Regions from separate parts of the Mesorhizobium sp. M0983 genome, predicted to be linked through region 1. Evidence: riboswitches for the same ligand, from Rfam matches in the RefSeq annotation. Region 1 holds a riboswitch; the other holds the start of a gene.
The links. A riboswitch is a leader RNA that binds a small molecule or an ion and turns the genes downstream of it on or off. The one in region 1 is predicted to bind S-adenosylmethionine.

Region 1 (16,143 bases):
TCTGTGGCCGCTGCTGATCGTGCTGGGATCGGCGCTGATGCCTGGCGAGCGGCTGGCCTGGAACCATATCGTCGGCGCGCTGCTCGGCCTTGCCGGCACGGTCCTGATCGTCACCAAGGGCGGCGGACTTGCCTTCGATGCACGTTATGCCTTCGGCTATGCGATGGCCGCCGTCTGTGCCGTGTTGTGGTCGTCCTATTCGCTGTTATCGCGGCGCTTCCCGTCGGTGCCGACCAGCATCGTCACCTGGTTCTGCGCCGCCACGGCGGCACTTTCGCTCGTCTGCCATCTGTTGCTGGAAGAAACGGTGCTGCCCAACGGCGCCGGCCAGTGGCTGGCCGTGCTCGGCCTCGGTCTGATGCCGGTAGGGGCGGCGTTCTATGCCTGGGACATCGGTGTCAAGCGCGGCAACATCCAGGTGCTGGGGGCGGCAAGCTACGCCGCGCCGCTGCTGTCGACACTGGTGCTGATCGCCGCCGGCTTCGCCGAGCCGTCATGGCGCATCCTCGCCGCCTGCGTGCTGATCACCGGCGGCGCGGCACTGGCGGCGAAATCGCTGTTGCTGCGCAAGAGGGCCACGAGCGAGGCAAACGCTTGATGCCGTTTCCCGGCGGCATCGATGCCAATGCCAATGCGACGCTGCTGTTTTCATTGGCGGCGGCGGTGATCTATGCGTTCAGCCTCGGCATGCCGCCGCGTCTTTCGCGGTCGGCGGCAAGGACATTGGCGGTGGCGATGCTGGCGGTGCTGGTCGTGCAGCAGAGCGGCCCATGGCTGCTCGTCGCCGCACTGGGCGTCAGCGCCGTCGGCGACGCCTTCCTGTCGCGCGACGGCGAGAAGGCATTTCTTGGCGGCGCGGCCAGTTTTCTTGCCGCGCATGTGCTTTACGTCGTGCTGTTCCTGCGTGCCGGCGGCGGCCTCGGGCTGCTTTTGGCCGAGCCGTGGCGGGCAGCGATCGTGCTGGCGATGGTCGTGTTGGCGCTGGCGATGGTTTTCGCGCTCCGGCGCCGCGTCGGCCCGGCACTGCGCCTGCCGATAGGCCTTCGTGTGGCGGCAATCCTCGCCATGGGCATTGGCGCGCTTACCCTGAGTAGTGCCTGGGTCATCGGTGGCGTCGCCCTGCTCATATTGTCCGACGGGCTGCTTGCCGCGGAAAAGTTCCTGCTGCCCGCCATCTCGCCGCACCGTGCCTGGATGCGCCATGCGGTCTGGGCGCTGTATTACGCCGGTCAGCTGGCGATCACCCTGGGTTTCGTTTTAGGCTAGGCATGTCGATATTCAGATGATGCCGGCCTGCAAACGGCGAAAGATCCGACGCTTGGTGCCCATGGGCAAGCCTTTGTGACGCAATCCTCGAGGTCGTCAGATCAGAGGGTAAAAATTCTCGCTTGACCTAGAGCTGCTCCAGCTTGGTAGCCTAGCGCACAATCGGCAGGGTAGGCGACACATGCGCATTTCGGAGGCGGCAGCTACAAGCGGACTGGGTATCGACACTATCCGCTATTATGAAAAATTGGGTTTGCTTCCGAAGGTCAGGCGAGGACGTGACGGGAGGCGGGACTTCTCGGCAGAGAATGTCGAATGGCTAATACTCCTGTCCTCGCTGCGCGAGACAGGTATGCCCATGGAGCAGATGCGATACTTTGCGCGGCTTTATCAGCGGGGCAGCGAGACTCTGCCCGAACGGAAAGCGGTTCTTCTTGATCACGCAGCGCATCTGGACAAGCGGCGAGCTGCGTTGGATGGCTGCGCCGAACTCCTTGCCTACAAGCTCAAACGATATGACGAGATGGCAGAAGAAATATCATGAGAATTATTGTCGTCGGCGCGGAAGGTGACATCGGCAAAGCGGTTTGCGACGAGTTGGGTTCCCGCCACGCGATCATCAAGGCCAGCCGCTCTAGTGGCGACTTTCAGGTTGATATGGCTGACCGCGCATCGCTCGATGCCATGTACGCCAAATGTGGCAAAGTGGATGCCGTCATCTCTACCGCAGGCAATGTCCATTTCGGGCCGCTTGGCAAGTACACCGAAGAGACGTTTATGCTTGGCCTGCGCCATAAGGTCATGGGCCAGGTCAATCTGGTGTTGGCAGGGTTGGCCACTGTCAGCGATGGCGGCTCGTTCACACTGACTAGCGGAGTGCTCGACCGCGATCCCATTCGGATGGGAACAGGGGCGGCAACAGCGAACGGCGCGCTCGGCGGTTTTGTCCTTGGTGCGGCGATCGAGATGCCGCGCGGTCTTCGCATCAATGTTGTGAGTCCCGGACTTCTGGACGTGTCCGTGCCGAGATATGGCGAGTGGTTCCCCGGTCACGAGCCCGTTTCGTCGAAACGGGTGGGGCTCGCCTATGCGAAGAGCGTGGAAGGGGCCATCACCGGCCAAGTGATCATCGTCGGGTAGTTTCGCAGAAATCCTAAGTGTTGGGACATATTGGTCGCCCCCTGAATATCAAGGGTAGTTTCCGTTGCAAAATTTCGGAGGTTCGAGAGTGACTCTTGCGACAACCTGAACGACGGCTTTCCATCCTGAGCGGCTGTTGTCGTTGGGTACCAAGCGTCAGGTCTTCACCACTACGGCGTGCCCGGCAGCCAGCCTGGTTCGGCCAATTCGAAGGCGGCGAAATCGAAGCCCGGCGCCACGGTGCAGCCGACCAGCGTCCATTCGCCGAGGCTGCGTGCCGACTGCCACCAGCCTGCCGGCACGACGATCTGCGGCCGCTCGCCTGCGGCAAGCGCCGTGCCAAGGATCTCCTCGATGACGGGACCGCCTTCTCGATGTATCGACAGCGCCAGCGGCGCACCGTCATAGAAGTGCCAAACCTCGGCCGCGTCCTTGACCCGGTGCCAGGCCGACAATTGGTCCTTCTCCAGAAGGAAATAGATCGCCGTCGAATGGCCGCGCGTGCCTGCCGCGCCGTCGCGAAAGGTTTCGGCATACCAGCCGCCTTCCGGATGCGGCTTCAGGCCGAGCAGGGCGATGATTTCGGCGGAACTGGTCATGCCCTAGCTCCTGGTGCCGCTCAGAAATTGTCCTTGCGCTTGCGGATCTCGGCGAACACTTCGGCGTCGGAGGCCTTTTCCAGGCCGAGATGCCTGCGGATCGCCGGATCGTGCCAGCGCAGGAACGGATTGGTCGACAGTTCCTCGCCGATCGTCGTCGGCAGCGTCGGCTTGCCGTCGGCGCGCAGCGCCTCGATCTTGGCGGCACGCTCTTTCAGCGCCGAATTGGTCGGGTCGACGGTCAGCGCGAAACGGGCGTTGGCCAGCGTATACTCATGTCCGCAATAGACGACCGTCTCGGCCGGCAGCGCTGCGAGCTTTTTCAGGGATTCGTACATCACCGGCGGCTTGCATTCGAGCAGCCGCCCACAGCCGAGCGCAAACAGCGTATCCGCGGCGAATGCCACTTTTGACGCCGGCAGGTGATAGGTGACATGGCCTGCGGTGTGGCCGGGTGTGGCGATGACCTCGATCCGCTCATCGCCGAGGTGGACGACCGAGCCTTGCTCGACGGTTTCGTCGATGCCGGGAATCTTTGCCTTTTCGGCTTCCGGCCCGACGATGCGCAGCTTGAAACGCTCCTTCAGCGCCAGATTGGCCTCGACGTGGTCGAGATGGTGGTGGGTGGTCAGGATCATCGTCGGTGTCCAGCCGGTGCGCTTGATGGCGGCCAGGATCGGCGCCTCTTCTGGTGCGTCGATGAGCGCCGTCTGGCCGCTTTTGGGGTCATGCACCAGCACGCCGAAATTGTCGCTGCGGCACATGAATTGTTCGATCTCGACCGGCATCATATCTCTCCGTTTACAGGCGCAGACATAGGGCGCCTGCCAGCCGATGTCATCTGCCTTTGTTGAACTTGGACTGCTTCGAAGCTACCGTTCCGCCCATGCATTCAGATATTGTCGACCTCCGTTCCTTCTATTCGACCACGCTCGGGCGCCTGGCCGAACGCTCGATCACCATGGCGCTGTCCTCGCTATGGGCTGTTGTGCCCAACGAGCGGCTGGTCGGCCTCGGCTACACCTTGCCATGGCTGGAGCGCTTCGGCAGCGATGCCGAGCGCGTCTTTGCCTTCATGCCGGCGACGCAGGGCGCGGTGGTCTGGCCGGCGACGGGGCCGACGGCGACCGCCCTGGTCTTCGACGAGGAGCTGCCGCTGGTCGATTCCTGTATCGACCGCATGCTGCTCGTCCATTCGCTCGAACATGTCGAGAACCCGCGCGAGACGCTGAACGAGATCTGGCGGGTGCTGTCGCCGGCCGGCCGTGTCGTCATCGTCGTGCCCAACCGGCGCGGCGTCTGGGCGCGCTTCGAGCATACGCCTTTCGGCAATGGCCGGCCGTTCTCGCGCGGCCAGCTGACCGAATTGCTGCGCGAAGCGAATTTCACGCCGGCGGCGTGGTCCGATGCGCTGTTCTTTCCGCCGTCGCCGCGACGTTTCATGATGCAGTTCCACAATGTGCTGGAGCGTGCCGGCCGGCGCTTCTGGCCGATCTTTTCGGGCGTCATCGTTGTCGAGGCGCAGAAGCGGCTCTATCAGGGCGTCCCGGTGGCGCAGCGCGCCTCCCGCCGCGTCTTCGTGCCGGTTCTCTCGCCGCATGGCGCGCCGACGCTTGGCCGGCTGTCGGGGGCCGAACGTCCGGCGTCGCCAGGATGACGCGTTCGTGATCCGACGCAGGCTTTTTCTCACCTATCTGTCGCGGACGGGTTCGCTGCCCGATTGAAGGCATATGCGGTCGATCCTATCACCGGGGTTTAGCACCGCTTCCGAATGCAAGGATCCACTCATGGCTGATCATCCGGATGTCGAGCCCAGCGCCCAGAAGCTTGCCACGTCGATCGAAGCCAGCAGCCTGCGTGAGCAGCTGGCAACAATCAAATTGGCGCTGACCACCTCGCCAGTGCGAAAACAATTGCTTTGGGCAGCGATCGGCATCGTCGCCGTCATCGTGGCGAGCTCGATCGGGCAGGTTCTGCTCAATCGCTGGAACCAGCCTTTCTACGACGCGCTGGCGCGGCGCGACATGCCGGCTTTCCTGCATCAGCTTCTGGTCTTCGCCGGCATCGCCGGCGGGCTTGTGGTGCTCAATGTCAGCCAGACCTGGCTCGACCAGATGCTTCGCCTGAAGCTGCGCGAGGCGCTGACGCTCGACCTGATCGGCGAATGGATGCGGCCGGCGCGTGCCTTCCGGCTGACCCATGCCGGCGCCATCGGCGTCAATCCCGACCAGCGCCTGCAGCAGGATGCCGGGCATCTCTCCGACCTTTCGACCGGTCTCGGCATCGGCCTGCTGCAGTCCTGCATCCTGCTTGCCTCGTTCGTTGGCGTCTTGTGGTCGCTGTCTTCCGGCTTCGTCTTCCACATAGGCGGCCATTCGCTGGCCATACCCGGTTACATGGTCTGGGCGGCGATCCTCTATGCGGGCACAGCTTCGTGGTTGAGCTGGCTGGTCGGGCGGCCGCTGATCCGCTTCAACAACGATCGCTATACGCGTGAGGCGGAACTGCGCTCCTCGGTGGTTCGCGTCAACGAGAATGTCGATGCCATCGCGCTTGCGCATGGCGAGGCCGATGCCAGGCGCCGGCTCGAATTCGACCTTGGCATGGTGCTGGGCGCCATGCGGCGCATCTACAGCGCCCAGATCAATCTTTCCTGGGTAACGGACACCTATGGCTGGATCACTGTCGTCGCGCCGATCCTCGTCGCTTCCCCGGTCTATTTTGCCGGCGATATCAGCTTTGGCGGCTTGATGATGGCGGTCGGCGCCTTCAACCAGGTCCATTCCTCGCTGCGCTGGTTCATCAACAATATCGGCGGCATCGCCGATTGGCGCGCCACGCTGATGCGGGTCGCCGACTTCCGCATCGCGCTTGGCGACACCGACGCGCTGCACGACACGGAAAGGCGCATTTCGTTCGGCGAAAATCCCGACGGCAGCCTGACCTTCGAGAAGCTCGAGATCGCCTCGCCGGACGGATGCACCAAGCTTGCCGAGCCGCATGTCGAAATCCGCGCCGGCGACCGCGTCATGATCACCGGAGATCCGGGCGCCGGCAAGACGCTTTTCTTCCGCGCCATTGCCGGTCTGTGGCCATGGGGCAGCGGCCGGATCGGCATGCCGGCCGGAGAAGCGCCGATCTTCGTTCCGCGTACTCCCTATTTCCCGCTCGGCAGGCTGCGCGAGGTGCTCAACCATTCAGACGGCGCGGCGGAGGCGAGCGATGCCGAGATTTCGGAGGTGCTGGCCGATGTCGGGCTGCAACGCCTGTCGTCCTCGCTCGATCACTCGGCGCGCTGGGAGCGTGAGCTCAGCGACGACGAGCAGCGTCTGCTGGCCTTTGCCAGGCTCGCCTTGCGACGGCCGAAATGGGTTATCATCGACGAGGCGCTGGACGCGTTCGACGGCGCGACGCTGAGGCAAGTGCTGTCGATGCTGGACAAGCGCCTGCCCGACGCCGCGATCCTCAATATCGGCCGCGGCCAGCACAATACCCGCTTCTTCCCGCGAGCGTTGACCATCGTCAAGGATGCCGGCCAACCGCCCCTCAAGCCGGCCCGTGTCAGGGCAGGCGCCATCGAACCGCCCCCGATTATCGCCTCGGCTCGCCGAAAGAAATAGAAGCCAAGCTTTATTTCGCCGCGATCGCGGCGAAAAACTATCGCGATCGTTTCAGATGGGAACGTTCCGATCGGCAATGCTTGACGCTCTCGCCCTGCTCGCCTGCCTTGCCTGTGCCCCGGCAGCACCTGTGGCCGCGCCCGCCAATGCCATTGCCGTCGACGTCGAGCTGGTGCTGGCCGTCGACATCTCGCAGTCGATGGATGAAAGGGAGTTCGCCCTGCAGCGCGCCGGCTATGTCGCGGCGCTGCGACATCCCGACTTCATCAATGCCGTGCGTACCGGCCCTTCCGGCCGCATCGCCATCGCCTATTTCGAATGGGCCGGCACCATCCGCGACGATGCGGTCATTGCCTGGCACGTCATCGACAGCAAGGAGAGCGCCAACGCTTTCGCCGACAAGATCGCGGCCCGCCCGTTCAGGAGCTTTCGCGGCACCTCTATTTCCGGTGCCGTGGCCTTCGGCGCCGAGCTTTTCGATGGCACGGCCGTCGTGGCCAAACGCCGCGTCATCGACGTCTCTGGCGATGGCCCAAACAACACCGGCTTGCCGGTCACAACGGCACGCGATGCGGCGCTGGCGAAGGGCATCGTCATCAACGGGTTGCCGATCCTGATCAGCCCGTCACCGACCTTCAGCCATCTCGACCGGTATTATGCCGAATGCGTCACCGGCGGACCGGGCTCGTTCGTGCTACCGATCTACGCGGTTTCCGAATTCGCCACCGCCACTCGCCGCAAACTGATCCTCGAGGTCAGCGGCGTCGAGTATCCCAAGGAGGATCCGAGGACGATCCGCATCGACGCACCGATCGACTGCCTGCAAGGCGAGCGCGACCGGCGGTTTTTCTCCGACCCGTATTTCCCGGAACTCGACCGGTAAGGCTTGCCCACGGGTAAGCTAGGCCGGTGGCAGGCCGAAGGCCGGGAACAGAGATGGCCCGAGCGGCCCTATGAAGATCGTCAAGGAAGCGATCCCGCCCTCGGCTGGCTCGAACACATGCAGGGAATGGGCCCGCCACGCCGGGTCATCGTGGCTGCGGGAATAGACCCCGACCGCCGGCTGGCCATTGGCCGCGGTGGCCAGCGTGCGGAAGCCGCCGAACCTCGGCCAGACGGTCTCGAAGAAACCGCGGATCGCTTCGCGGCCTTGATACCATTCGCGCCAAGGCGGCATGGTATAGATGGCGTCCTCACGCAGGAGCTCGATCAAACCTTCGAGATTGGCGGCCTGCCAGGCCTGCATGTAACGTTCGAGCAGCAGGCCTTCTTCGGGGTTGGGCCGTGATCGGCTGGCCGGCCGTCCGCCAGGATAGCGCGCCGTCAGCGTTGCGCGGGCGCGCTGCAACGCGCTGTTGATCGAAGCCGTCGATCCGCCCAGCAAACGCGCCGTCTCGACGGCCGACCATCCCAGGACGTCGGCAAGCAGCAGCGCGGCCCGCTGCCTGGGCGGCAGATCCTGGATAGCGGCGACGAAGGCGAGCTGGACGGCCTCGCGGCTCTCGTAACGGGCTTCCGGACCTGGCTCGCTGCCGGCAATGTCTGGAAGCTCGGCGTCGGGGTAGGGCTCCAGCCACGCGACGTCAGCTACGGCCCCGCCTATGGCCGCCCCGTGCGACGGCGGCCGTCCGGGTTCCCGGAGAATGCGACGCGCCCTCGACCTCGCCTTGATGGCGTTAAGGCAAGCATTGGTCGCGATCATATAGAGCCAACCGCGAACCGAACCCCGCCCGTCGAACTCCGACCTTGCGCGCCAGGCGCGAAGCAACGTGTCCTGGACGAGGTCGTCGGCCTCGTGCAGCGAACCCATCATGCGATAGCAATGCAGCTTGAGCTCGCGGCGATGCGCGGCCGTGACCTTCTCGAAGGCCAGCCGATCGAGGATCGGCTGGCGTGCCGGTTCCAGAGGTGGTTGAGCGTCTGTCATGCTACTTTCGGGTTCCGGGTCAGGTTTGCATTACGCGCGCCTCAGGCGGCCGGGGCAAGCCCGCTCCCGCTCACCATGAAGGAACTGCCTTGCGCCTGGCCGGTGGCGAGTGCGACCACCGCCCGTCCGACATCGGCCGGCGTCTGCATGTCGGTCATGGCGGCGATGAAGTCCGCCGGCTGGATGCCCATATAGGCCGCGATGCTGTCGACGCCGGCCTTGCCCACGCCGGTCTCCGGCATGATCCGCATCGGCGCGAGCGCCATGAAGCGCAGGCCGAGGCCAAGCCGGTCCGACTCCTTCTGGCTATGACCGGCCAGGAACATCTGCATGCGTTTTGCGCCGGCATAGCCGCCGGCATTGGGTGGTCCGCCGGTCAAGGCCGCGCCGCTGGAGATCAGAACGATCCGGGTTCCCGGCTTGAGCGGACGGCGCAGAGCGGCCCGGCAAAACAGGAACGACGCCTTGACGTCGGTGTCCCAATTTGCCGAGAAGGCCTTCCAGTTCTGTTCATGCACCGGCGCGGAAGGGGCCAGCGCACCTGCGCAGATCACCAGCACGTCCGGCTCAAGCGCGGCGAAGACCTTATCGGGGGCGGAGTCCACCGTCGCATCGATCGCGAGCGTCTTCACGCCGGAGACCTCCCAGGCAAATTGCGCCAGGGCCTGTTTTCCGCGGGCGACCGCCAGCACCGTCGCTTTCTCCTTGAGGGCGACCTCCGCAATGGAGCGGCCGACACCCCGGCTGCCTCCGACGACGACGACATTCTGATTTTGCAACGATCCCATGGATCACCTCTCTGTTCCCGGCCGCCGGACCATCCAGGCGCGCCCATCGATAAGGACAGCGCAGGTGGGCGGAAATCATCGGTGCCAGGCAGAAATATCTTTCAGGTGACGGCAGCGGCGCGCCAGTTTTGTATTCGGTGTCATTACCTCGGGGGTAATCGACCAGCGCGCAACGTCCCGGCAAACTGCTCCCATCAAGCCGGTTGTCCGGCTTTCGACCACAAGGAGTTACACCATGACCGCCTACGCCGTCGCCCATATGCGCCAGGTCACGCCGGGGCCGCCGATCGTCGAGTACCTGCAGAAGATCGATGCCACGCTTGAGCCGTTCGGCGGGCGCTTCATTGTGCATGGCAGCGAGGTGGACGTGGTTGAAAACACCTGGCCGGGGCACCTCGTCATGATCGAATTTCCAGACATGCAGCAGGCGCGCGGATGGTACCGCTCGGCCGCCTATCAGGAGATCTTGCCGCTGCGCACCGAGAATTCTCAGTCCGATGTGGTCCTTGTCGACGGCGTTGCGCATCCGCACAAGGCCACCGACGTACTTGAATAAGGGGAATGATCGGCTCACGGGCGGCCTGCTACCGTTTCAGCAGAAATACCGCCTGCTGGCCGAAAAAGTTCCAGAACCACCACGGCATCGAGAAGCCGATCCGCTGGCCGTTGGCGTCGAGCGCGGTTGCCTTTTCCACCGTCGCGCCCAGCTCGTCGCATAGATTGACGAAATCGCGAATGGTGCAGAAATGGATGTTGGGGGTGTCGTACCAGTAATAGGGCAGGTCCTTGGTCACCGGCATTCGGCCGTTGAAGAGCAGCGAAAAGCGCACCCGCCAGTGGCCGAAATTGGGAAATGAGACGATGGCGCGGTTGCCGATCCGGAGCAGTTCGTCGAGCACCAGCTTCGGATTGCGGGTCGCCTGCAAGGTCTGCGACAAGACGACAAAGTCGAAGCCCTTGTCGGGATAGAATTGGAGGTCCTTGTCGGCATCGCCTTGAATGACCGACAGGCCGCGCGCCACGCATTCGTTGACGCCGCGCTGCGACAGTTCCAGCCCGCGGCCGTCGACCTTCTTGGTCGCCTGCAGCAATTCGAGCAGCAGGCCGTCGCCGGAACCGACGTCCAGCACCCGCGACTGCGGCGGGATGAGATCGGCGACGACTTCGAGGTCGACGCGCTGGGCGCGGTTGACGCTCATGGGCTCGGCTCCTGCCTGGCGCATGGTCCTGATCCGAAAAGTCTGCAACTTTTCGGGGCCATGCGCTGATGCCTGGCGCATGATCCTGATCCGAAAAGTCTGCAACTTTTCAGGGTCATGCGCTGATGCCTGGCACATGGTCCTGATCCGAAAAGCGTGCAACTTTTCGAGGTCATGCGCCGAGCCCTCTAGCCCGGGCCGCCGAGGCGATGAAGCCTTTGATGGCGGCGAACAGTTCCGGCTCGTCGAGCAGGAAGGCGTCGTGGCCGCGGTCGGTCTCGATTTCGACGAACGATACCGAGGCGCCGGCCGCGTTCAGCGCGTGAACGACCGAGCGGCTCTCCTCGGTCGGGAACAGCCAGTCGCTGGTGAAGGAGACCAGGCAAAAACGGGTCTTGGTGCCGGCGAAGGCATCGGCCAGCCGGCCGCCATGGTCGGCGGCGAGATCGAAATAGTCCATCGCCCGGGTCATGTAGAGATAGGAGTTGGCATCGAAGCGATCGACGAAGGTCATGCCCTGATGGCGCAGATAGCTCTCGATCTGGAAGTCGGCATCGAAACCGAAGGTCAGCGCTTCGCGGTCCTGCAGGTTGCGGCCGAACTTGCGGTGCAGCGCTGCTTCCGACAGATAGGTGATGTGGGCGGCCATGCGCGCCACCGCCAGCCCCTTTTCCGGTCGCTTGCCGTGCTCGAAATATTTGCCGCCATGCCAGTCGGGGTCGGCCATCACCGCTTGCCTGCCGACCTCGTGGAAAGCGATGTTCTGCGAGGAATGGCGGGCGCCGGTGGCGATCGGCAGGGCCGAGAAGACGCGCTCGGGATAGCTGGAGGCCCATTGCAGCACCTGCATGCCGCCCATCGAGCCGCCCAACACGCTGAACAGCTGTTCGATGCCGAAATGCTCGACCAGCATCAGCTGCGCCCGCACCATGTCGCGGATGGTGATGATCGGCAGGTCGAGCCCGTAAGGCTTGGCGGTTGCGGGATTTGTCGAGGCGGGGCCGGTGGAACCGAGGCAGCCGCCGATGACGTTGGACGAGATGACGAAGAAACGGTCGGTATCGATGATCTTGCCGGGGCCGATCAGCACTTCCCACCAGCCCGGCTTGCCGGTCACCGGATTGGTGTTGGCGACATGCTGGTCGCCGGTCAGCGCATGGCAGACGAGGATGGCGTTGGAGCGCGCGTCGTTGAGCGTGCCATAGGTTTGGTAGGCGATCTGGAACGGCGACAGCAGCGTGCCGGCGTCGAGCTTGAGCGGCTTGTCGGCGCCGAAACGCAACACTGGGCTCGACGGCTGGTCGGCCTCGTTGTTGGTTTTTCGAGCGCGCAAAGCGACCATCACATCTCCTTGCCCGGGCTTTAGTTGTCCACCGGTCTGGGCAACAAAAAAACCGGCCATGCCTTCGCAAAGCCGGTTACAAGATGCAAACGGCCCTTTAGCAAGTTGTTTAACGTGGCTGCAAGCCGACCGGCCAAATCACCACGGAACTGTCGATGCTCTTCTAGGACTGACGCATGGCTTCGTCAACGGCAAGTTCTTGATCCCGAATTGCCGCCCCTCGACATTCCTGGCCACGGCTTGTATTTCCGCTGCGGCCTCCGGATGGAGGCATCCTCGACGGATTTCATGGAATGAGCCAGACACCGGATCAGACACGTCCAACGCCCCGCGCCGGCATCATGGACATCGAAGCCTATGTGCCCGGCAAGAGCGCGGCGCCGGAAGGTGTCGCCAAAGTCTACAAACTGTCGGCGAACGAGAACCCGCTCGGTCCTTCGCCAAAGGCGATAGAGGCCGCGCGCGCGGTCGCCGACAAGCTCGCGGTCTATCCCGACGGCAGCGCCAGGCGCCTGCGGGAGGCGATCGCCGAGGTGCATGGGCTCAATCCGGCGAACATCGTCTGCTCCAACGGTTCCGACGAGATCCTGGGCCTGCTTGCGCAGACCTACCTCGCGCCCGGCGATGAAGCCATCATCACCGAACACGGCTTCATGGTCTACAAGATCTACATCCAGTCGGCCGGTGCCGTCCCGGTAACGGTCAAGGAGACTGATGAACGCGCCGACATCGATGCGATCCTCGCCGCGGTGACGCCGCGTACCAGGATCATCTTCCTTGCCAATCCGAACAACCCGACCGGCACTTACGTGCCGTTCCAGGAGGTGCGCCGCCTGCATGCGGGCCTGCCGCGAAACGTGCTTCTGGTGCTGGATGCCGCCTACGCCGAATATGTCCGGCGCAACGACTATGAAGCTGGCGTCGAGTTGGTGGGCAGCGCGGAAAACGTAGTCATGACCCGCACTTTCTCGAAATTGGGCCTCGGTGGCGCGAGGATCGGCTGGATCTATGCGCCAACGCACGTCATCGACGCGATCAACCGCGTGCGCGGGCCCTTCAACGTCAATGCGACGGCGATCGAGGCAGGCATCGCGGCGATCCGCGACCGGGCTCATATCGAGCGCAGCGTCGCGCATAACGAGACCTGGCTGGCCTGGCTGAGCGAGCAATTGACCGGGCTCGGGCTGCGGGTGACCCCGAGCGTCGGCAATTTCATCCTGATCCACTTTCCCGAGGACAAAAAGCATTCGGCGGCGGCCGCCGACGACTACCTCAGTGCGCGCGGCTACATATTGCGGCGCGTTTCCGGCTACGGTTTTCCCAACGCGCTGCGCATGAGCATCGGCACCGAAGAGGCTAATCGCGGCGTTGTCGCAGCACTCGCGACATTCCTGAAAAGCTAGGGCACCATGACCTCACCGATGTTCGAAAAGATCGCGCTGGTCGGCATCGGCCTGATCGGTTCGTCGCTGGCCCGCGTCATCCGCCGCGAGGGACTTGCCGGCCAAGTCGCCATTTCGACGCGCAGCGAAGCGACGCTGGAGCGGGCGAGCCAACTCGGCCTTGGCGACACCTACACGACAGATGCGAAAGAAGCGGTTCGCGATGCCGATCTGGTCATCGTTTCGGTGCCGGTCGGCTCTTCAGGCACGGTCGCCCAGGAGATCGCACCGGCGCTGAAGAAGGGCGCCATCCTCACCGATGTCGGCTCGACCAAGGCATCGGTGATCGCGCAGATGCAGCCGCATGTGCCTGATGGCGTGCACTTCATCCCCGGCCATCCTTTGGCCGGCACCGAAAAATCGGGACCGGATGCCGGTTTTGCCGAACTGTTCGAGAACCGCTGGTGCATTTTCACGCCGCTGGCCGGCACCGATCCCGTGGCGTTGGAAAAGCTCTCGGAATTCTGGCGCCGCTGCGGCTCCAACATCGACACGATGGACCCCCAGCATCACGACATGACGCTGGCCATCGTTTCGCACCTGCCGCACATCATCGCCTATAACATCGTCGGTACCGCCGACGATCTGGAGTCGGTGACCAAGTCCGAGGTCATCAAATACTCGGCTTCCGGCTTTCGCGACTTCACCCGTCTCGCGGCGTCCGACCCGACCATGTGGCGCGACGTCTGCCTGCACAACAAGGACGCCATCCTCGAAATGCTGGCGCGGTTCTCGGAAGATCTGTCCTCGCTGCAGCGGGCGATCCGCTGGGGCGACGGCGAAAAGCTGTTCGACCTGTTCACCCGCACCCGCGCTGTCCGCCGCTCGATTATCGAGGCCGGCCAGGACATCGACGTACCGGATTTCGGCCGCCAGGCAGTCGAACACCCGCCGAAGGGATAAGCCGCGGCAAGCCGATCGCAGGCCGTACCGCCCCAGAACGGTTCATCGTTTCACGGAAACGCCGAACCGGTCTATCTTTTTGTTTGACGCAATCCGGACGGAAAACCGTTCACAATTTCCTGGAATTGCTCTAGTCGAGCGGCTTGATCTTGCCGAGCGGGATGAAGCCGAGCGAGGCCTTGCCCTTGACGATCTTCAGCGGCATCGACGGTGCGTTGCCGAGCAGCGCCAGTCCGGCGAAGCCGGTCTCGATTTCTTTCTTCTGCTCGGGGATGGCGGTGGCGAGGATTGCCGCCACGGCCTTCGGATCATTGAGCTTGATCATCAGGTCGGCATTTATGAGACCATCATTGTCGACCGACAGCGGTCCGGAAACGGTGATGCGCGCAGTTCCGGACGACAGATCGAGCTCGCGGATTTCGACCGCCTGGCCGCGCAGGCTCTTCGGATTTGCCTTGATCAGCGTCACACCGTTCTTCAATGTCACGTCGCCGCTGCCGTCGAGTGGCGGCAAGACGCGCCCGCCGATGGCCTCTGCGTCGATTTCGAGATCGGTGAAATTGCCGGCATAGTCGATGTCCGGGCCGTTTGGGCGCAATTGTCCGGTGGCGGTTCCGGCGCTGAACAGCGAGACAGGATCGGTGTCGTCCGCCGGATCGGTCTGGCCGGACAGGCCTTCTGCCTGCAGCGAGAGGCGCCCCGGCAGCGGCCAGGACAGCTTCATGTCGGCCCGCAGATCATCCCAGTCGATCCACAGCGACGTCGTGCCGGGAACAGAGGTCCTGAGCGGCCCCCTGAACTCGGCGGCAGGCGACAGAAGCCGCGTGATCTGCGTGGCGGCGTTGATTTTGCCTGTCGATGCAGCGACGTTGCGGCTGTCGTCCTCGTAAGCCAGACTTTCGCAAGAAAGCGTGAAGGTGAAGGGATAGCCGCTGACCGCGAGATTGGCGCAGTCGGCCTTGATGCCTTTGTCGTCGAGATCGGCGACCGCCTTGTCGGTTGCACTCTCGACCAGGTCCGCCAGGTAGAACCAGCCGGCGCTGTAGATGCCGAACAGCACGAGGACGAAAGCGGCAAGCCACAACAGGCGGCGACGTTGGCTGGGCGGTGGGCGCTCGTCACTTGACGTCATGCTGCGGCTTTCGTTAACGCGGGTGGCACGGGCGGGCTGTCGCTTGCGGCAACAACAGGTAGACGGACTGAAACACCACCGGTGGAGTGGTTCGTCACAATCAGGCTTGGCGATATGGGCGATTTTTGGGTTTTTGGCTACGGCTCACTGATCTGGCGGCCGGGATTCGCGCATGTCGAGACGCGGCGTGCCCGCCTGCATGGCTATCGCCGTTCGCTCTGCGTCTATTCTTTCGTGCATCGCGGCTCGCGCGAACGGCCGGGCCTGGTGCTCGGCCTCGACCGCGGCGGCTCCTGCATCGGGCTGGCGTTCCGGGTTCCAGGCGAGCTGCGCAACGAGGTCGTCACCTATCTGCGCGAACGCGAGCTGGTCACCAACGTCTATCTCGAGCGTGTGCTCAGCGTCCGCCTCGACAAGCGTGAAACGGATGGGGGCGAGACGGTCGAAGCCATCGCCTATGTCGTGGACCGCAGCCATGAGCAATACGCCGGTGCGCTCGACGCCGCCGAGGCAGCAGCCGTCGTTCGCGGCGCCGTCGGCCAGTCGGGGAGGAATGAGGATTACGTGCTCAGCACGCTGGAGCACCTCGAAGCACTGGGTATAAGCGATCGCTGGCTGGAAGAGGTGACAAGACGGGTCGCGACGTAGCTTCTTTGGTCGTTGACCATGATGCTTTCGGCGTCGTGGTCCGGGCTACATCCTGAAAATCTGTTTGCCAAGATCGGCGCGATCCAGGCTGTTTGCCACGGCGAGCTTGAACTCGGTCAACGGGCGGAGACCGCCGA
Region 2 (16,143 bases), on a different contig from region 1:
CGCGGATTGAGGTCGTCGGGGATGCGGGCGATGATGAAATCGTGCCGAGAGGCGATCAGCTCGCGCGCCAGCACGTTCGAGGTCTCGACCTGCATGGTGATTTCGATGCGCGGATAGAGGCGCCGGATCTCGCGGATCGCCGGCACCGCCAGCTCGATCGCCGGTGCCGTGACCGCGCCTAGGAACACCGAGCCGCCCTTGCCCGCCTTGAGCTCGAAGATCTCGCGGTCGACCTCGCGCATCTCGAGCAGGATCGATCGCGCGCGCCGTGCCAATGCCTTGCCATAGGGCGTCAGCGTGATGCCGCGCGGCAGCCTTTCGCAGAGCTTGACGTCGAGCACCGCCTCCATCTCGGCGATCATGCGCGAAGCCGCCGGCTGCGAGATGTTCATGACCTGGGCCGCGGCACTCACCCGCCCGTGCTCGTCGAGGGCTGCGATCATGCGCATGTGACGCAGGCTCAAGCCGCTGCGCAGCAAGGTTCCGCCATCACCCGGGATTTCATCGTAACCGGCTGATATTCCGCCAGGGTTTCGCAGCGCCGCCATGATTTTTCCCTACTCCTACGCCCGGCGCCCCAGCTGGATCCGGCAGCGTCGTCACTAGCCTAAGCCATATCAGTCTCGATATAGCAACCATCAAAGATCGCATTTGACAGTTATGGCAAAGCGACACACCCTTCGCGCGTCCTGAGACTTGACGGTCGGTGACGAGGGAAAACTCGTATCGATTGAAACCAGAGTTTCGGGGCCGATTGGGAGGATACCGGAGATCGATTGACGGCAGCGGCGCGTTTGGCGCTCCTGCACGATTGCGCGGCCCACGAAACCCAAGGGTACGCGTCCATCAACCAGGGAGAGTTAATGTGAAGATTATCAAGACACTGGCCGCCGTCGCGGCCCTAGGCATCGCGGCTATGACGCTGCCGGCGCAAGCGGGCGAAGGCCTGGTCGGCGTGCTGATGCCCACCAAGACCTCGCAGCGCTGGATCAACGACGGCGACGCCGTCAAGTCCCAGCTCGAGGCTCTGGGCTACACTGTCGACCTGCAATACGCGCAGGACGACATTCCGAACCAGCTCAGCCAGCTGGAAAACGAAATCACCAAAGGCCCGAAGGCGCTGATCATCGCTTCGATCGACGGCACCACGATGGGCGATGCGCTGCAGAAGGCGAATGACGCCGGCGTCGTCGTCGTCGCTTACGACCGCCTGATCAAGAAGACGCCAAATGTCGACTACTACACCACCTTCGACAATTTCGGCGTCGGCGTCATCCAGGCCAAATCGCTGCTCAAGGGCCTCGGCTATCCCGAGAAGAAAGGCCCGTTCAACATCGAGCTGTTCGGCGGTTCGCCGGACGACAACAATGCGTTCTTCTTCTATAACGGCGCCATGTCGGTTCTTCAGCCGCTGATCGACGACAAGACCCTCGTCGTGAAGTCCGGCCAGATGGGCATGGACAAGGTCGGCACGCTGCGCTGGCTGGCGGCAACCGCCCAGGCCCGCATGGACAATCTGCTCTCCGCCAACTACTCGGACGGCAGCCGCGTCGATGGCGTGCTCTCGCCCTATGACGGCCTGTCGCGCGGCATCATCGCTTCGCTGCGTGCCGTAGGCTACGGCACTGCCGATCAGCCATGGCCGATCGTCACCGGACAGGACGCCGAGACCGCTTCGGTCAAGGCGATCATTGCCGGCGAACAGTATTCGACCGTGTTCAAGGATACCCGCGAACTCGCCAAGGCGACGGTCGAACTCGTCGACAAGGTGCTCTCGGGCGGCAAGCCGGAAGGCCTCGACACCACGACCTACAACAACGACGTCAAGGTCGTTCCCTCGATCCTGTTGACGCCGCATGACGTCGACAAGTCGAACTACCAGGCCCTGGTGGTCGACTCCGGCTACATCAAGGCCGAAGAACTGAAGTAATCGCGGTTACAAAGCCTGGGGTCCTGCGCAGGCAGGGCCCCTTTTCGTTGGCGAGCCAGCCCGGTATTGTTTGCGGACCTCGCAGGAGTGGTATTCTCAATGGCATCGACGATTTTGGAGATGCGCGACATCACCAAGACGTTTCCAGGCGTCAAGGCGCTGTCGAACGTCAAGCTCATGGTCGAGGAAGGCGAGATCCATGCCGTGGTCGGCGAGAACGGCGCCGGCAAGTCGACGCTGATGAAGGTGCTGTCGGGTGTGTATCCGTCCGGCACCTATGACGGCCAGATCATCTATCGCGGCGATGAGTGCCATTTCAAAGGCATCCATGACAGCGAGCGCAAGGGCATCGTCATCATCCACCAGGAGCTTGCGCTGGTGCCGATGCTGTCTATCGCCGAAAACATATTTCTCGGCAACGAGCAGGCCAAATACGGCGTCATCGACTGGAATGCCAACGAGACGCGCACCAGCGCCCTGCTCAAGAAGGTCGGCCTCAAGGAAGACCCCAACACGCTGATCACCAATATCGGCGTCGGCAAGCAGCAGCTGGTCGAGATCGCCAAGGCGCTCAGCAAGGAAGTGAAGCTGCTCATTCTGGACGAGCCGACGGCGAGCCTGTCCGAAAAGGACAGCCAGGCGCTGCTCGATCTGCTGCTCGAATTCAAGCGGCAGGGCATCACTTCGATCCTGATCTCCCACAAGCTCAACGAGGTGAACCGGGTCGCCGACAAGGTCACGATCATCCGTGACGGCCGGACCATCGAGACGTTGGCCAAGAAGGACATCTCGGAGGACCGCATCATCACCTCGATGGTCGGCCGTTCGCTCGACGACCGCTACCCGCCGCGAGAGCCGAAGATCGGTGAGACCGTTCTCGAAGTGAAAAACTGGTCGGTCTACCATCCCATCCATGCCGAGCGGCAGGTCATCAAGGGCATCAACCTCAACGCCCGCAAGGGCGAGGTGGTCGGCATTGCCGGGCTGATGGGCGCCGGCCGGACCGAGTTTGCCATGAGCCTGTTCGGCCGGTCCTATGGCCGTCGCATCACGGGCGAGGTGTTCCTTAACGGCAAGCCGATCGATGTCTCTTCGGTGAGCAAGGCGGTGGAACACGGCATCGCCTATGTTACGGAGGACCGCAAGACCTACGGTCTCAACTTGATCGACCATATCAAGCATAACATCACGCTGGCCAACCTGCCCGGCGTCTCGCGCCATGGCGTGATCGACGATTTGCGCGAGCTTTCCGTCGCCAACGATTATCGCGGCAGGACCAATATCCGCGCCTCAAGCGTCTACCAGATGACCGGCAACCTTTCTGGCGGCAATCAGCAGAAGGTGGTGCTGTCGAAATGGCTGTTCGCCAATCCGGAAGTGCTGATCCTCGACGAGCCGACACGCGGTATCGATGTCGGCGCCAAATATGAAATCTATACGATCATCGCGCGTCTCGCCTCCGAGGGTAAGGCAATCATCGTCATCTCGTCGGAAATGCCCGAACTGCTCGGCATCACCGACCGCATCTACGTCATGAACGAAGGACGCATCGTCGGCGAAATGGCGGCGAGCGACGCCAGCCAGGAAAAGATCATGCGCGCCATCGTCCGTGGAGAAGGGAAAGCATCATGAGCACCGAAAGCGCTCCCGGGCCGCAAACCGGCGTCGCCCAGGATATACAACAGGCACCTCGCATTGCCGTCTCGGCGCTGGTCACCAATCTGCGCGAATACGGGTTGGTGCTGGCGTTGATCGCAATCATGGTGTTCTTCCAGTTCACCACGTCCGGAACGCTGTTCAAGCCGGTGAACCTCAGCAATCTCGTGCAGCAGAACAGCTTCATCATCGTGATGGCGCTGGGCATGCTTCTGGTGATCGTTTCGGGCCATATCGATCTCAGCGTCGGCTCAGTCGCCGGCTTCATCGGCGCACTGGCGGCGATGATGATGGTTATCTGGCCGCTTGGCCCATTGAGCAATCCGCTGGTGGTGTCGATCGTCTGCCTGATCGTGGGTGGCGCGATCGGCGCGGCACAAGGCTACTGGATTGCCTATCACCGAATACCGAGCTTTATCGTAACGCTGGCGGGCATGCTGATCTTCCGCGGCATCTGTCAGGCGTTGCTGGGTGGCGGGTCTTCCGTGGGGCCGCTTCCAGTCGGCTTCAAGGCGCTGAGTTCCGGCTTCATTCCGGACCTGATCGGCCCATTGACGCTGATACCACCGACCGTGAACGCCGCCGGCAAAACCATTGTCGGCAGCGGCCTGACGCTGCACCTGACGACTATCGTGATCGGCCTCGCCGCCGTGCTCGCCTATGCCTATTTCGGGCTCAGGGCGCGGCGCACCCGCGAGCGGCATGGCTACGAAGCCGAGCCTTTCTCGCTGTTCGTCGTCAAGACCCTGGTGATCAGCGGGCTGGCGCTGTTTCTGGTCTACCAATTCGCCACCTATAGGGGCCTGCCCATCGTTCTCATGGTGATGGGCGTGCTGATCGCGTTGTTCGTCTTCGTTACCAAACGCATGACGATCGGCCGCCGCATCTATGCGATGGGCGGCAATGCCAAGGCAGCGCAGCTATCGGGCATCAAGACCGAACGGCTGACGTTGATGGTGTTCATCAACATGGGCGTGCTGTCGGCACTCGGCGGCCTGATTATCGCGGCGCGCTTGGGACAGGCGGTGCCGGCGGCGGGCCTCGGCAGCGAACTCGACGTCATCGCCGCGGTGTTCATTGGTGGCGCTTCGGCGATGGGCGGCGTCGGCCAGGTCATCGGCGCGGTGGTCGGCGGTTTCATCATGGGCGTCATGAACAACGGCATGTCGATCATGGGCGTCAATGTCGATTGGCAGCAGGTGGTCAAAGGCCTGGTGCTGCTCGGCGCCGTCGTCTTCGACGTCTACAACAAGAACAAGGCTTGAGAGGCAACCAGGAGGCATACGGGTCACATCGCGGCGCTGCCGGGCGGCGCGAAGAAGTCCCCCGAGGGACCTGACCCGCGAGCGCAATCCGGACGAAGAATTTCAACCGCGGCGTGGACAGGGTCCGAGCCGCGCCGGGCAGGGTTTGCCAAGAAGGCAGGCCGCAATTCAGAGAGGGTTACCATGCTGATCTCACAGATCCTCGACGACGCCGAGACGATCCGCGTCGTTGCCCGCAACGGCGGCAAGACCCGCGTCATCAACGGCGCCCGCAGCGTCTATTCGCTGGCGATGGAAGCCGCGCGCACCGGCACCGGGCTTGTCGCCCTGATCGAGCGCAAGGGCTTCGGCGAAACCGTCGATCTCGACGCAGCCTACAAGAAGGGACGGCTGCTGTCGCCGATCAACCATCCCGATCCGGCGCATCTCCATCTCACCGGCACCGGGCTGACGCATCTCGGCTCCGCCGCGACCCGCGATTCCATGCACAAGAAGCTCAGCGATGGCGGCGAGGAACAGCTGACCGATTCCATGAAGATGTTCCGCATGGGGCTGGAGGGCGGCAAGCCGGCGAAGGGCCAGATCGGCGTGCAGCCCGAATGGTTCTACAAGGGCAACGGTACCATGGCAGTGGCGCCCGGCGCGGCGCTCATGTCGCCCGCCTTCGCCCAGGATGCCGGCGAGGAGCCGGAAATCGCCGGAATCTATGTGATCGGCGACGACGGCGCCCCGTTCCGCGTCGGCTTCACGCTGTCGAACGAGTTTTCCGACCACGTCACCGAGCGCGTGAATTATCTCTTCCTCGCCCATTCGAAACTGCGCAACGCCTCGTTCGGGCCGGAGATCCTGATCGGCGACCTGCCGTCCGACATTCGCGGCGCTTCACGCATCCTGCGCCACGGCAAGCTGCTTTGGGAAAAGCCGTTCCTGTCGGGCGAGGCGAACATGTCGCACACCATTGGCAATCTCGAGCATCACCACTTCAAATACTCGGCCTTCCGCCAGCCGGGCGACGTGCATGTGCACATGTTCGGCACGGCGACGCTGTCCTTCGCCGACGGCATCAGGACGGAGGCCGGCGACGTGTTCGAAATCGAGGCGAAGGATTTCGGCCTGCCGCTGCGCAACCCGCTCGAAATCGAGCAGCCGGTGAAGGTGGCGGTGAAGGCGCTTTGAGCCGGCATAGCCGCAAGTAAGGGGAAGCTCAGCGCGCCGCGCGGAAATGCTTGGACAGTTTTAGGCCCTGCGCCTGATAGTTGGAGCCGAGATCGGTGCCGTAGAGTGCCTGCGGCCGTTTCAGCATGTGCTCGTAGACCAGCCGCCCGACGATCTGGCCATGGTCGAGAATGAACGGCACTTCGTGGCTACGCACCTCGAGCACCGCCCGGCTGCCGGTGCCGCCCGACGCCGAATGGCCGAAACCGGGGTCGAAGAAACCGGCATAATGGACGCGAAACTCGCCGACCAACGGATCGAAGGGCGTCATTTCGGCGGCGTAGAGCGGCGGCACATGCACCGCCTCGCGTGACACCAGGATATAGAATTCGTCCGGATCGAGCACCAGCTCGCCGGCACCGCTCTTGTAGAGCGGCTCCCAGAAATCGACGACATCCTGCGCGGCGCGCTTGTCGACGTCGACCAGGCCGGTGTGGTGCTTGCCGCGATAGCCGACCAGCCCGTCCTTGTCACCGTCGAGGTCGATCGACAACGCGATGCCGCCGCCTGAGATGTTGGGCGGCTCGGTGGCGACCAGCATCTCGGCGCGATGCAGGTCGTGCAGTTCGCTTTCCGACAAAAGCGCATTGCCGGTGCGGAACCTGATCTGCGACAGCCGCGAGCCGGTGCGCACGACGATCGGGAAGGTGCGCGGGCTGACCTCCAGATAGAGCGGGCCTTCATAGCCGGCGGCGATCTTGTCGAACTCGTGGCCGCGGTCGGTCATTACCCGAGTGAAGATGTCGAGCCGCCCGGTCGAGCTCTTCGGGTTGGCCGAAGCCGAAATATGCGCGGGCAGCGCCAGGCTTTCGAGCAGTGGCACGATGTAGACGCAGCCGGTTTCGAGCACGGCACCTTCGGCGAGGTTGATCTCGTGCAACTTCAGCCGGTCGAGCTTGTCGACAACTCTGTGGTCGGGGCCGGGCAAGAAGGAAGCACGCACGCGCCAGGCCTTGTCGCCGAGCCTGAGGTCAAGGCTGGCCGGCTGGATCTGGTCGGCATCGAGCGCGCGCGGCGATTTCAGCGCGCCCGTCTGGAACAGCGCGGAAATATCCTGATCGGGAAGAATGCCTGTCTGCCGCAAGGGTCTGGCTCCGTTCGAACGCCGGGCGAGGTCTTGTTCTGCCGCAGGTCCGACACTGGACGCCTTTGGCACCTGCTTGGTACAACCCTCTTAATCATGCCGGCAATTGACGCAAGCGTGGCGCGGGTCTAAAGCTCGTTATCCCGTGGTGATTTGGCCGGTCGGCTTGCAGCCACGTTAAACAAGTCGCTAAAGGACCGTCGGGCCGCAAGGCCATATGGACCGGTTGCGACTTTCGCGACCGGTTTTTTGTTGTTTGGACCATTTTTGGTGTTTGGATAGAATGATGACCAAGAAGCGCGACTGGAAGCCTCAGACCGCACTCGTGCATGCCGGGACGCTGCGTTCCGGCTTCGGCGAGACCTCTGAGGCGATGTATCTCACCCAAGGCTATGTCTACGAGACGGCGCAAGCAGCGGAAGCGCGCTTCAAGGGTGAGGAGCCGGGCTTCATCTATTCGCGCTATGCCAATCCGACGGTCGACATGTTCGAAAAGCGTATGTGCGCGCTGGAAGGCGCCGAGGACGCGCGCGCCACGGCGTCCGGCATGGCGGCGGTGACGGCAGCATTGCTGTGCAGCGCCAAGGCGGGCGACCATATCGTGGCGGCGCGCGCATTGTTCGGCTCCTGCCGCTGGGTGGTCGAGACGCTGGCGCCGAAATACGGCATCGAGGCAACGCTGGTCGATGGCACTGACATCGCCAATTGGGAACAGGCGGTCAAGCCGAACACCAAACTGTTCTTCCTGGAAAGCCCGACCAACCCAACGCTGGAGGTGGTCGACATCGCCGCCGTCGCGGCACTTGCCAACTCGATTGGCGCCAGGCTGATCGTCGACAATGTCTTCGCCACGCCCTTGCAGCAGAAACCCTTGCAGCTCGGCGCCCATATCGTCGTCTATTCGGCCACCAAGCATATTGACGGCCAAGGGCGCTGCCTTGGAGGCGTTATCTTGTCGGACAAAAAATGGATCGACGAGAACCTGCATGACTATTTCCGCCACACCGGCCCCAGCCTCTCGCCCTTCAATGCCTGGACCCTGCTGAAAGGCCTGGAGACGCTGCCGCTGCGCGTACGCCAGCAGACGGAAAGTGCCGGCCGCATCGCGGATTTCCTCGCCGAGCGCCCGCAAATCGCCCGCGTCATCTATCCCGGCCGTGCCGACCACCCGCAAGCGGCCGTGGTCAAGAAGCAGATGTCGGGTGGTTCGACGCTGATCTGCCTGGATGTGAAGGGCGGCAAGCAGGCGGCCTTTGCTTTCCAGAACGCGCTCGACATCGTGCTGATTTCCAACAATCTCGGCGACGCCAAGAGCTTGATCACCCATCCGGCGACGACCACGCACAAGAATTTGACCGATGAGGCCCGCGCCGAGCTCGGCATCGGACCGGGAACGCTCAGGCTTTCCGTCGGCCTGGAAGATACCGACGATCTGCTCGAAGATATCGAGCAAGCGCTGAGAGCTGCCGGATAAGGCTGGCCGAACAGGGCGAGCGGGTTCGTACAGCCCGCGCCGGACGTGCCGGTCAGGCGCCGGACGGGGTCTCTTCCAGCTCCGCGACGGCCTTGGTCTGGATGGTCATAACGTTGCCGCGCCAGTCGACGGCGCCGCTCAGCCAGCCGCGCGCCCATATCGCCGGCAGCATGCAGTCGCGAACCATCATTGCCAAGATGGTGCGCAGCGACAGGTGCCATCCTTTGACCCAGGCCAGGGCACATTCCGGCAGGTAGGCCGCGACCAGCACGGCGATGGCGGTTGCCGGCAGGCTGACGCCGGCGTCAGCCGCCGCGATCAGCGCAAGCACCAGCGGCGGCGCCGCGCCGATCAGGATCTCGGGGGCGAAGAACAGCGCGAAGGTGACGCGGCGCAGCCGCGCCCAACGCGCCTGCCGAGACCAGATCTCGCCAAGCGTGCGCCGGCCGAGCGGCTGTTCGAACGGCGAAGCGACAAGATTGACCCGCAGTCCGAGCCGGTTGACCAGCTTGGTCGCGGCGGCGTCCTCGGCAATCTCGGCGGCCAGTGCGCGGATGCCGCCATTGGCGTCAAGCATCGACTTGTTCCACAACATGCTCTTGCCCTGGGCGAAGCCAAGGCCGAGCGCCTCTCCAGCGTACTGCCAGCGTGCCTGCAGCGTGTTGAGAAAGGCGCATTCGACCTCCCCCCAAAACCCTTCAGGCCGCGAGCCGATCGGCGTCGAGCAGACGAGGCCGGTGTCGGGCCGCCATGCCGCCATCAGCTGCTGGACATAATCGCTCGGCATAAGCACGTTGGAATCGGCAAGGATGACCCAGCGATAAAGCGCCGCTTCCCAACCCTTCACGCAATTGTTGAGTTTCGGATTGCCGCTGATGCGGTCGTCGCCGACGAGCAGCCGGGCGCGTATAGCCGGAAAACGCGCCATTGCAGCGGTGATCGACTTGACCACGGGGTCGTCGGCATGGGCGACGCAGAAGATGAGTTCGTAGCGCGGCCAGTCGAGTGAGAAGGCGCGCTCCAGCGTCTCCTCGGTAAACGGCTCGACGCCGCGCGCCGGGACGACGATCGATACCGGTAGCACGGTGGCGGCGGGCGATGCGATCCTGGCTGCTCGCTTCAGCTTCAGCGAAGCTAACAGGATGCTGGCGAGATTTGAAAGAAGGAGAGCTATGGAAAAGAGGGCGGCTGCGAATGTCGGTTCCATCGAGATCTGGTCACTCCAGAAATGCCGGCCGCCTGACGGCCGTTTTCAACAATTCGACAGAACACCGAGTCGCCCGGCACAAGCCTGCACACCATCATTGTCATGTGTCACTTAAATGACATTGTTTTTCGGCACCTGCGCTTGAGTCGGGCAAGGAGATGACGCGCATCGTTGATCAAACTGCGCTGAGCGTCGAAAGTTCCATCTACATTGCTTTGGAGCAGTTTATGTACAGCGCCGTCACCCGCAACATCGAAGTGCAGGTCAGGCCGTTCTATCTGGAGGATCACTCCGACCCGCCGCAAAACCGCTATGTCTGGGGCTACCAGGTGACCATCGACAATCAGTCGGACGAGTTCGTGCAGCTTCTGTCGCGCTACTGGCACATTACCGACGGCACCGGCAAGGTCGAGGAAGTGCGCGGCCCCGGGGTCGTCGGCGAGCAACCGGGACTCAACCCCGGCGACAGCTATCAGTATACGTCTGGATGCCCGCTCTCGACCCCGTCCGGCATCATGGTCGGGCACTACACAATGCGCAACAAGCGGGGCGAGACCTTCGACGTCGCCATCCCCGCCTTCTCACTCGATTTGCCAGGCACGCGGCGCACCGTCAATTGACGTTCACTTTGATTCCTCTTCCCGCCTTGCGGGGCGAGGAACCCAAGTTCTGCGAAGGCAGCCGCACTGACGCTCGTTATTGAGCCGCTGCAAATTCCGCCGGGTCGAAGTCATATTGCTTCGAGCAGAATTCGCAGGCGACGTGAATGCTACCATCCTCGGTGCTGTCTCTGATCTCCTCGGCGGAAAAACCCTCGAGGATGCCGCGGATCTTCTCCCTCGAGCATGAGCACTGGTCGGCGACCGGCACGCCGCCGAAGACGCGGACACCATGCTCGTGGAACAGCCGGTAAAGCAGCCGCTCGGCGCCGATAGTCGGATCGATCAGCTCGGTCGGTTCAATGGTACCAAGCAGCGCCAGCAGTTCCTGCCAGGAATTGTCGGTCGGGTCGTGGATTTCCTCACGCGGATCGCCGTCGCCCCCGGGAAGGTCGGGTACGCGCATGCGTTCCGGCGACTGCGGCAGGAATTGTGCCAGCAGGCCACCGGCGCGCCATTGCTCGCGGGCACCGCCGACGCCGGGCGTCAGAAGCTTGGCCACCGAAAGCCGTAGGTCGGTCGGAATCTGCTCCGATTGGCGGAAATAGGTGCGTGCGGCTTCTTCCAGCGTGACGCCGTCGAGCTGGACGATGCCCTGGTAGCGTTGCGTGTGGGCGCCCTGGTCGATTGTCAGCGCCAGGACGCCGCTGCCGAGCAGCGTCTGCGGCGACGTCTCGCCGGCAGCCGTCAAAGCCTCCAGCCGGTCGGCATCGAAGCGGGCATAGGCGCGCAGCGCGTGCGGCGTGGAGAAATCCGCGACCAGCATATCGACCGGCCCGTCGGTGCGGGTCTGCAGAATGAACTTGCCCTCGAACTTCAACGAAGTTCCGAGCAGGACGGTCAGCACACAGGCTTCGGCCAGTAGTCGTGCCACCGGCTCGGGATACTCGTGGCGGCTGAGAATAGCGTCGAGCATCGGCCCGAGCTGGACGGTACGGCCGCGCACGTCGAGCGGGCCGACCTCAAACGGCACGACATGGTCGTCGCCGGCGTAGCCGAACTCGCCGAGCTTGGGTTGATGTTCAGCCAATTGACGAGTTTCCAACATGACAAAGCTCCGGGGCGCGGCGATGCCGCCCTCCGGGGCGCATGCGACGAGACGCGCTCGATTTGCGTGATGCGCCTGAGATAGGCACCACGAACTCCCGGATCAAGGCGGCCCGGATCAAGCGCCCAGGCACCAGGCCAAAACCGCCTTCTGGGCGTGGAGCCGGTTCTCGGCCTCGTCGAACACCACCGAATGCGGCCCATCGATGACCTCGTCGGTAACCTCCTCACCGCGATGCGCCGGCAGACAGTGCATGAACAGCGCGTCCGGCTTGGCTTTCGCCATCAGGGCCGCGTTGACCTGATAGGGCAAGAAGACATTGTGGCCGCGCGCACGGTGCTCCTGACCCATCGAGACCCAGCAGTCGGTGACGATGCAGTCGGCCTCGTGAACGGCCTCCTCGGGCGAACGAGTGAATTTCAGCTTGCCGCCATTGGCCTTCGACCAGTCGACATGCCTCTGAGCCGGTTCGCTGCCTTCGGGCACGGCGACGTTCAGCTTGAAGCGGAACCGCGCAGAGGCCTCCAGTAAAGAATGCAGGACATTATTGCCGTCGCCGGTCCAGGCGATCGTCTTGCCGGCCACCGGACCGCGGTGCTCTTCGAAGGTCATGATGTCGGCCATCAACTGGCAGGGATGGGTTTCGTCGGTCAGCCCGTTGATGACGGGCACCGTAGCGTTTTCCGTCAGTTCCAGCAGCCGGTCATGCGAGGTGGTGCGGATCATGATGGCATCGACATAGCGCGACAGCACCTTGGCCGTGTCTGCAATAGTCTCGGAACGGCCAAGTTGCATCTCGGTGCCAGTCAGCATGATCGTCTCGCCACCCAACTGCCGCATGCCGACGTCGAACGACACGCGCGTGCGCGTCGAGGGCTTGTCGAAGATCATCGCCAGCACCTTGCCTTCGAGCGGCTTGGTGCGTTCGCCGGCCTTGAGCCTCGCCTTTCGCACAGCTGCGTCGTCGAGCATGAAGCGCAGATCGCCTTCGGAAACGGCGGAAAGATCGGTGAAGTGGCGAAGGGACATCAGGAATTCCAGGATTACTTCGCGGCGGCAGCGACGATGGCATCCGCCAGGCTCTTGGCGCCGGCACGAATGCGCTCGAGCCCCTCGTGGATCTCGGCATCGGTGACGGTGAGAGGCGGCAGCAGACGGATAACGTTGTCGCCGGCCGGAACCGTCAAGAGATGCTGGTCGCGCAGTGCCACCGTAACCTTGGTGTTGGGCATCGCGCATTTAAGGCCGAGCATCAGGCCGGTGCCCCTGATGCTTTCGATAACGTCCGGAAATTCGTCGGCGACACCGGCCAGCCCCTGTTTCAAGAGCAGCGCCTTGCGCCGGACGTCATCGAGAAAGCCGTCTTCCAGCACCACGTCGAGCACGGCGTTGCCGACCGCCATGGCCAGCGGATTGCCGCCGAAGGTGGTGCCGTGCACGCCGGCGGTCATGCCGGCCGCTGCCTCGTCGGTGGCGAGGCAGGCGCCCATCGGGAAGCCGCCGCCGATGCCCTTGGCCACCGCCATGAGGTCGGGTGTGACACCCGCCCACTCATGCGCGAACAGCTTTCCGGTGCGGCCGACGCCGCATTGGACCTCGTCGAAAATCAAGAGCAGTCCGTGCTGATCGCAGAGCTGCCTGAGCCGCTTCAGCGATTGCGACGGCACTTGCCTGATGCCGCCCTCACCTTGCACCGGCTCGATCAGGATCGCCGCGGTTTCAGGCGTGATCGCCTTTTCGGCGGCGTCGATGTCGTCGAAGCCGACTTGGTCGAAGCCGTCGACCTTGGGGCCGAAACCTTCCAGATATTTGTACTGGCCGCCGGCGGCGATGGTCGCCAGGGTGCGGCCATGGAAGGCGCCTTCGAAGCTGATAGTGCGGAAGCGCTCGGGATGGCCCTTGACGAAGTGATAGCGCCGCGCCGTCTTGATGGCGCATTCAAGCGCCTCTGCGCCGGAATTGGTGAAGAACACCTTGTCGGCGAAGCTGGCGTCGGCCAGCCGCTCGCCGAGCCGGCTCTGTCCCGGAATCTCGTACAGATTGGAGACGTGCCAGAGCTTGGCGGCCTGTTCAGTGAGGGCCGCGACCAGATGCGGATGGCTGTAGCCCAATGAATTCACGGCGATGCCGCCTGCGAAATCGAGATATCGCTCGCCCTTGTCGGTGACCAGCCAGGTGCCTTCACCGTGGTCGAAAGCCAGGGGTGCGCGAACAAAGGTCTCGAAAAGCGCCGAACCGCTCATTATATGCGTCTCCGGAACCGGAAAATCAAAAAGCCGCCAAAGCGGCGGCCCTTGTGGCTTATCGTGTTTTTCGGCCGTGAAGTCAACGAAAAGGTCGCGCAAGGACGTGCGGCAAGCCCCCCAGCACAATGCCGGCTCATAAGCGACCGGGCAAGTTGGGGAAAACCGAAAAAACCGATTCGTGTTGGCCTTGGGACTCTTGTCACCGAGTCAGCGCATAAGGTAATTGTAGTAGAGAAATAACTAGATTTCGTGCGGCGGACCTAATCACCCGATATATGTGGTGTCTGCCCGGCAGAAGCCGGGTCGGGAATGGATTCCGATTGCCGCACTTTTCAGCAGGAGCGCGGTCTCATGAACTGGACTGACGAGCGAGTCGAACTTCTCAGAAAATTGTGGTCGGAGGGTCTCAGCGCCAGCCAGATCGCCGCACAGCTTGGTGGGGTCAGCCGCAATGCGGTCATCGGCAAAGTGCACCGGCTGAAACTGTCCGGCCGCGGACGCACAACCGCATCACCGGCACGCCAGAAGAAGACGGTACAGGGATCGACGATCCAGAAATCGGTGTCGCGGGCAGCAAGCGCCACGCGCCATGCCACCACGTCGATGTCGATCGGTGCGACCGCGCTCAAGGCGCAGTTCGATGCCGAACCGGTGTCGCGCCACTATATCCGCCCGGTCGAAAACGTCGTCGTGCCGATCTCCCGGCATCTGCAACTCGTCGAGCTGAACGAGCGCACCTGCAAGTGGCCGAATGGCGATCCGCTTTCGGAAGACTTCCATTTCTGCGGCAACGACGCCGCCGAAACCGGACCCTACTGCAAGTACCACGCCCGGGTGGCGTTCCAGCCGGCGTCGGAGCGGCGGCGGAGCAGGTGAATGGTGGCGGCTTGAGCCTGGCGTAAGAAGCAAGGCTCCCATTTAGCCCTATTCACTATTCACCTCTCTTCAAAGCCACCCATTCTTGCGAAACCGCCAGTAAAGAAACGTGCAGATCAGGGCGATTGCCGCCAGTACGGCCGGGTAGCCATATTCCATCCTCAGTTCCGGCATGTCGCTGAAATTCATGCCGTAGATGCCGGCGAATGCTGTCGGCACGGCCAAGATGGCGGCCCATGAGGCAAGCTTCTTGGAGATCGCCGTCTCCTGACTCTGGCCGACCAGAAGGCTCGCCTCGAAGGCGAAGGCGAGAACCTCACGCAGGCTGTCGATCTTTTCCTGGACCGTGCGGATGTGGTCGGTGACGTCGCGAAACAGCGGGTGCATGGCTGTATGGATTTGCGGCAGATCGGCGCTGGTCAGCCGCCGGCAGACCTCCACCAGCGGCAGGGCCGCATTACGCAGGCGCAAGAGATCGCGGCGCAGCATGTAAAGCCGCTCGATGTCGGAGCCGGTCATCGGCTTCAGCAGAACCTTGTCCTCGATCGCCTCGACCTCGTTTTCGATCTGCTCGAGCACCGGCATGTAGTTGTCGACGATGAAATCGAGAATGGCGTAGAGGACGAAATCCTCGCCCTTGGCGAGGGAATGCGGACAGCTTTCCCAGTGCTGGCGAACGGCGGCGTAGGAGGTCGACGGGCCATGCCTGACGCTGACAATGTAGCCAGCGCCGACGAACAGATGCGTCTCGCCGAAGGTGACACGGCTGTCGATCAGCTGCGCCGTGCGGGCAACGATGAACAGGGCATCACCATATTGCTCGATCTTCGGCCGTTGGTGCGGATGCTCGGCGTCCTCGATCGCCAACTCGTGCAGATGGAATTGCGCCTGGACGCGCAGCAATAAATTGCGGTCGGGCTCCAGCAGTCCGATCCAGACGACATGGCCCGGCTTCCCGGCCCATTCGCCGGCTTCCTCGATCGGTATGTCGGCGATGCGCCGCCCAGCCGTATAGACGCCGCAAGCGATTATGCCCGACATCGGCGGCGCGGGAGCAAACTCGCGGACATATTCCATCCCAGCCTCCTGAAGGCAGGCTTTCATCGCGGAACTGAGAAGTCGGCGCGTCGAAAGCTTAGCGCAATTTGCTCTCAGGTGGCGAATCCGAAATTCGCATTAGTGTCGAGCAGCAGGGGAGCTGCTTTTCGGATTTGAGAGCCACTCCACCAAGTGGCAACTCTAGCGGCCACCACGTTTTGTTTCGAGAACTCACTTCGCAGGCAGCGTTGCGGGAAGAATTATCTTATCCGTCTTGTCGCCCTTCGGGCGATCGGCCGGCATCTGATCGCCGGTGACGATATAGTAGATCGTCTCGGCGATGTTGGTGGCGTGGTCGCCGATGCGCTCGATGTTCTTGGCGCAAAACAGGAGATGCGTGCAGGGCGTGATGTTGCGTGGGTCTTCCATCATGTAGGTCAACAAC

Region 2: another riboswitch for S-adenosylmethionine. It lies ahead of NKH71_RS24745 (O-succinylhomoserine sulfhydrylase); the one in region 1 lies ahead of metX (homoserine O-acetyltransferase MetX).

What each region holds. Positions count from the first base shown of each region.
Region 1 is NZ_JAMYNH010000017.1:73,346-89,488, reverse strand. Features, by position in the region: gene yddG (aromatic amino acid exporter YddG) at 1-598, shown strand, start outside; gene NKH71_RS25330 (lysoplasmalogenase family protein) at 598-1,266, shown strand; gene NKH71_RS25325 (MerR family transcriptional regulator) at 1,448-1,810, shown strand; gene NKH71_RS25320 (short chain dehydrogenase) at 1,807-2,406, shown strand; gene NKH71_RS25315 (cupin domain-containing protein) at 2,577-3,005, opposite strand; gene gloB (hydroxyacylglutathione hydrolase) at 3,026-3,793, opposite strand; gene NKH71_RS25305 (class I SAM-dependent methyltransferase) at 3,892-4,662, shown strand; gene NKH71_RS25300 (ABC transporter ATP-binding protein/permease) at 4,793-6,625, shown strand; gene NKH71_RS25295 (DUF1194 domain-containing protein) at 6,702-7,508, shown strand; gene NKH71_RS25290 (RNA polymerase subunit sigma-70) at 7,527-8,552, opposite strand; gene NKH71_RS25285 (SDR family NAD(P)-dependent oxidoreductase) at 8,594-9,340, opposite strand; gene NKH71_RS25280 (DUF1330 domain-containing protein) at 9,576-9,896, shown strand; gene metW (methionine biosynthesis protein MetW) at 9,925-10,539, opposite strand; gene metX (homoserine O-acetyltransferase MetX) at 10,712-11,881, opposite strand; SAM riboswitch at 11,959-12,036, opposite strand; gene hisC (histidinol-phosphate transaminase) at 12,175-13,284, shown strand; gene NKH71_RS25260 (prephenate/arogenate dehydrogenase family protein) at 13,291-14,226, shown strand; gene NKH71_RS25255 (DUF2125 domain-containing protein) at 14,357-15,358, opposite strand; gene NKH71_RS25250 (gamma-glutamylcyclotransferase) at 15,473-16,006, shown strand; gene NKH71_RS25245 (quinone oxidoreductase family protein) at 16,052-16,143, opposite strand, start outside.
Region 2 is NZ_JAMYNH010000016.1:92,619-108,761, forward strand. Features, by position in the region: gene NKH71_RS24715 (LysR family transcriptional regulator) at 1-548, opposite strand, end outside; gene chvE (multiple monosaccharide ABC transporter substrate-binding protein) at 866-1,930, shown strand; gene mmsA (multiple monosaccharide ABC transporter ATP-binding protein) at 2,030-3,562, shown strand; gene mmsB (multiple monosaccharide ABC transporter permease) at 3,559-4,851, shown strand; gene araD1 (AraD1 family protein) at 5,035-6,027, shown strand; gene NKH71_RS24740 (2'-deoxycytidine 5'-triphosphate deaminase) at 6,056-7,150, opposite strand; SAM riboswitch at 7,286-7,363, shown strand; gene NKH71_RS24745 (O-succinylhomoserine sulfhydrylase) at 7,434-8,624, shown strand; gene NKH71_RS24750 (ceramide glucosyltransferase) at 8,677-9,831, opposite strand; gene apaG (Co2+/Mg2+ efflux facilitator ApaG/CorD) at 10,059-10,451, shown strand; gene NKH71_RS24760 (Hsp33 family molecular chaperone) at 10,528-11,538, opposite strand; gene argF (ornithine carbamoyltransferase) at 11,656-12,567, opposite strand; gene NKH71_RS24770 (aspartate aminotransferase family protein) at 12,582-13,781, opposite strand; gene NKH71_RS24775 (GcrA family cell cycle regulator) at 14,136-14,660, shown strand; gene NKH71_RS24780 (magnesium and cobalt transport protein CorA) at 14,730-15,737, opposite strand; gene phoU (phosphate signaling complex protein PhoU) at 15,930-16,143, opposite strand, start outside.